Regions from separate parts of the Aestuariirhabdus haliotis genome, predicted to be linked through region 2. Evidence: predicted binding sites of a transcription regulator. Region 2 holds the regulator's gene; the other holds the start of a gene.
The links. Region 2 encodes FNR, which switches genes on or off when oxygen is low (the NO sensors DNR and NnrR bind a similar motif). Its sites were predicted from a motif close to TTGATNTANATCAA; they were not measured.

Region 1: MIB40_RS18440 (YdcH family protein) is a predicted target of FNR. The motif match lies at 1,093-1,106, and genes of this name have one in related genera.

What each region holds. Positions count from the first base shown of each region.
Region 1 covers NZ_JAKSDZ010000066.1:644-3,043, forward strand. Annotated here, with positions in the region: gene MIB40_RS18430 (DUF3592 domain-containing protein) at 1-145, opposite strand, end outside; gene MIB40_RS18435 (GNAT family N-acetyltransferase) at 224-631, opposite strand; gene MIB40_RS18440 (YdcH family protein) at 770-1,024, opposite strand; gene trxC (thioredoxin TrxC) at 1,179-1,619, opposite strand; gene MIB40_RS18450 (LysR substrate-binding domain-containing protein) at 1,696-2,400, opposite strand, start outside.
Region 2 covers NZ_JAKSDZ010000010.1:24,705-27,104, forward strand. Annotated here, with positions in the region: gene MIB40_RS08770 (adenine phosphoribosyltransferase) at 314-847, opposite strand; gene fnr (fumarate/nitrate reduction transcriptional regulator Fnr) at 867-1,628, opposite strand; gene hemN (oxygen-independent coproporphyrinogen III oxidase) at 1,779-2,400, opposite strand, start outside.

The DNA of each region.
Region 1 (2,400 bases), on a different contig from region 2:
CAGACTCTCGATAGCTATCAATCCTGTGCGATTCAATCACGGCCTCGGCTTCGGGCCAGGAAGCTATCTCCATATTTCTCTGACAGGTTTTAATAACGGCGATAAAGCAAAAAATAACAACAAAGGTATAAACCAGCTTTTTCACATTCACTCCATGAACGTATACGCGAAGGTGTATGGGAGGGGGGCAGAGGCCGCAAGAATACCGTTTTTTCCGGTTTGGTTAATGCTCCGTCCCCGCGTATATCCATAGGGGTTCGGTGTTGCCGGCGCGCTCAAAGCCGAGGGCTTGATAGAAGGCAATGGCTTCCTCATCGGCGGTCAGCATCTGCTGATGAAAATCGCTATAAACCGATTGCATGGCCATCATCATCTTGCGACCAATGCCCTGACCCTGATAATCCGGATGCACAAGCATATGGGGGTAGTAGACGACCAGATGGCCGTCGGAAATGGCGTTGCCGATACCGACCAATGTGCCGTCAACACGAGCGGTAACCAGTGTGTGAGAATTGCGCAGCCCTGCAATAAGCTGCTCCGGTTTATCCGCCGATGACCAGCCGTTGGCGCGGTAGAGCTCGATCACTTCCGTGACCTCAATAGCACCGTTGAGTTCTATCTGGATATCCATATCGAATGATCTTGGCGGTTGTTTATACGAGGAGGTTGTTGCAGAAGAATATCACGGGATGATGGACTGTTGAACGGTGGGAATGAAACAGAACCCCTGGCGCAATCTCTGTTATTGCGCCAGGGGGGAAGGAGGTTATCAGGCCGTCGCTTCGGTATGCTTTTTCAACATATCGAATAGCTCATCCTTCAGCTTCAAGCGGCTCTTTTTCCTGTTTGCCAGATATTCATCCGACGGGGTTTCGACACCCTCTTCAATGCGGTGCACCTCGTGCTCGACATCATGGTAGGCGTCAAACAGTTTGGCGAAATGCGCATTGTTCATTTTCAAGTGGTGAATCTGGTCTCTGTACTCCGGCAGTTCGTGAACAAGATCGTGTTTCTCTATTGGCATAGGGCGGTCCTTTTATTGTGTCGGTATTTTTTCTTATCTTCAGTGTGCGCTCTCTGTGGAGACAAACCCTGATAGAGATCAATTCAGGGCAACATTGAGTGACTCAGGTTTTCCCTAAAGTTGCGTGATGCCATCTTCTGAAACTCGAGGCTCGTTAAGCCGAGCCAATGACCTGCCCCAGCCACTGGTCAAATGCCTGCGCCGGCAGGGCACCGCTCTGGCGGGCGATCTCCTTACCATCACGAAACAGCATCAGGGTGGGAATGCTGCGAATGGCATAACGCTGGGCCAGGGCCTGTTCGGCTTCGGTTTCCAGTTTGACGAAGCGCGCTCTGGGTTCCCAGCGGGCAGCGGCCTGCTCAAAGGTGGGGGCGAACTGAACACAGGGAGCGCACCAGGTTGCCCAGAAGTCCACCACCACCGGAATGCTGGATTTCAATACCAGATTATTGAAGTTACCGCTGTTGGCGATCACTGGCTTGGCGCTCAGAACGGGTAGCTTGCAACGACCACAGGAGGGCTTGTCAGCCAGGCGTTCGCGGGGAATACGATTGAATGTGCTGCAGTGGGCGCAGGCCAGGGTGATGGTAGTCATAGAGAGCTCATTGTTGGATGTTGGGTGAGGCAATGCTCGTGCAGCGTGCGCCGCATTGCGATTGCCGTGCCTGTTATTACTGTTTCAGCCATTGGCTAAAGCATTGCAGGTTTGGATCGCCGGACTGCTGTTCCGGATACACCAGGTAATAGGCTTTACCGCTTCTGACACGAGTGTTGAAAGGGGCGATTAAACGCCCCTGGGACAGTTCCGGTGCGCTCAGGGTCAGGTCGCCAATAGTAATACCAAAACCTTGCAGGGCGGCGTTGGTGGCCAGGTCGAGGGTGTCAAAGTGCTGGTTGTGTTCGGCGCTGAGTCCGGCCAGTTGGGCCGCCTGTAACCAGAGCTGCCAGTCGTGCTGGTTATCGCTGGCGTGCAGCCAGGTGAGTTGGCACAGCTGCTGACGATTAGGGATGTGGTTGCCCTCGATCAGCTCGGGGGAGCACATCGGGGTTAGCACCTCGTCGAACAATAGGTGATATTCCAGCCCCGGTTCGTCGGCCTGCCCATAGAGGATGGCGGCGTGGAAGTGTTCGGTCGCGAAATTGATACCATGGCGCACGGTGGAGGTGAGCTCAATCTCCAGCTGCGGATAGCGACTGCGAAAGCTGATCAGGCGCGGCAACAGCCAGGGCATGATGCAGGTGGGTGCCTTGACAGGAATTCTGTCGTCATCCGCCAGCAGCCCATCCATGGCGTGGGTCAGGGTGGCAAGCGCCTGTTCCACCTGTGGCAAAAAACGCATGCCTTGTACGGTCAGGCTCAGGCCCCGGGCGTGGCG
Region 2 (2,400 bases):
AAGGCACCTCTGATTAATTCAGATAGATCTCTGCGGATCCTAAAAATGGTTTTTATCAAGGCGAAGCCCGCCGTTCATGTCGAGACCTGGACAAGGGTTTCAACACCGAGAAAATCATTTTTAGAACCGCCCTACGGGGCTTTCAGGCGACCCCAGACTCTTTGTTACGCCTTATTTGAAAGGTCTAGACCTTACTGCCAAGACGTGCCGCGATTCCGGATTCGCCTGAAAGCCAGAGTTCATCTGAATTAATCAGAGTTGCCTTAAGTGTTCAAGAACCCAATATATAGCGCAATCTTGTGGGGCTGATAGCCTAAAAGGCGCATAGGGTATAGGTTGGAATACCGAGATCCTGAAGCTTTTGACTGCCACCAAGATCGGGCAAGTCAATGATAGCGGCAGCTTCATAAATAGTGGCATCAAGCTGCTTGACCAGCGATGCTGCGGCGCAAAGGGTACCGCCGGTAGCTATCAGGTCGTCCAGTAGCAATACTTTGGCAGCGGCAGGGATGGCGTCTTTGTGAACCTCCAGCACCGCTTGACCGTATTCGATATCGTACGCTTCTTCCAGAGTTTCAGCTGGAAGTTTGCCTTGCTTGCGAAAGAGCACCAGGGGTTTGTTGAGCTCGTAGGACAGAACCGAACCGAGCAAAAAGCCACGGGCATCAAGAGCGGCAATATGAGTGATGTCGGTCTCTACATAACGCTGTATAAAGCTGTCGGCAACCATTCTTTGCGCTTTGGGAGATAGGTACAGCGGAGTGATATCGCGAAAGGTAACCCCGGGTTGTGGCCAGTCTGGAATGGGGCGCACGAGGGATTTGATAAAGTACTCGTCAAAAATCATCCGGGATCCTTAAGCGGAATTACAACGATTGAGCGGAATCTTTTGGATTGTCGATCACGCGGCCGCCGGCCAGTGCACACAAGCGTTCGGAATCAATGATGTTGATATCCTTGCCGTTGGCTTCGATCAGGCCATTACGCTGAAAACGGGTGAAAACCCGGCTGACGGTTTCAACGGCAAGCCCCAGATAGTTGCCCATTTCATTGCGAGACATCGACAGGCGAAAGGCGTGGGAAGAGTAGCCGCGGCGTCGGAATCGTGCAGACAGGTTAACCAGGAAGGTTGCGATACGCTCATCGGCGTTCTTCTTGCTGAGCAATAGCATCATCTGTTGGTCGTCGCGAATGCGGCGGCTCATCAGCAGCATTAACTGCTTTTGTAACTTGGGCAGTTTGTCGGAAAGCTCATTGAGGCGTTCAAACGGAATCTCGCAGATCATAGTGGTTTCCATGGCCTGGGAAGAAACCGGGTAGGTGTCGCCATCCATACCGCTTAGACCGAGGATTTCACTGGGTAGCTGAAACCCCGTGATTTGCTCTTCGCCTTCGTTGGTTGAGGTATAGGTTTTCAAAGCCCCGGAACGCACGGCGTAGATTGAGGTGAAGGGATCTCCTTCAAGAAACAGGTGTTCACCCTTTTTTAGTGGGCGGCCCCGCTTGATGATGTCGTCCAGTTGATCAATTTCATCCATCGCCAGGGCAATCGGCAGGCAGAGGGAACTCAGACTACATTCCTTGCAGGCGACATGGTTGACGTGCTTCACGGTGAGTTTAGAGCTCATAGGCGGGGACAAGACCCTTTAATATGTCAGATTATATTCCGACATATTGTAGGGGAAATTACTCACAAAACAAACAGAGCACGCAATGCACTTTTGTGGACAGTGCTCTGGGAGGATTTACTCATAGAACGTTATGCTTGCAAGCCAGGGCTAGATAACCTTCGAAAAGCGTCCCTTGTTGCTTTCCTGGCCCAGATAATGGTCAAACTGCATGCAAATATTGCGAATCAGCAGGCGGCCTCGACCAGTGACCTCGATACCCTGTTCATCGAGGGTGATCAAACCGTCTTCGGCCATGGGTTTTAATTGATCCAGCTCTGCAGCGAAGTAATTCTTGAAGTTGATATCCCAGCGTTGCTCAACCGCAGCAAAATCCAGCTCAAAATGGCAAATGAGTTGGGAAATAACCGCCTGACGAATAAAGTCATCCTTGTTCATGACCAGACCGCGTTTGATGGCAAACTGATGGTTCTCGATGCGGTTCATGTACATCTTGATGTCGGCATGGTTTTGGCTGTAAGCCCCGTTCACCTGACTGATAGATGATACGCCCATGCCGACCAGATCGCAGTGAGCATGGGTAGTGTAGCCCTGGAAGTTACGGTGCAGGGCTCCGGACTCCTGGGCGATTGCCAGCTCATCGTCCGGACGCGCGAAATGATCCATACCAATATAGACATAACCGGCGTCCAGCAAGCGTTCGGTGGTGCTTTGCATGATCGCCAGTTTTTCCGCAGAAGAGGGTAAATCCTCCGCATTGATGCGGCGCTGG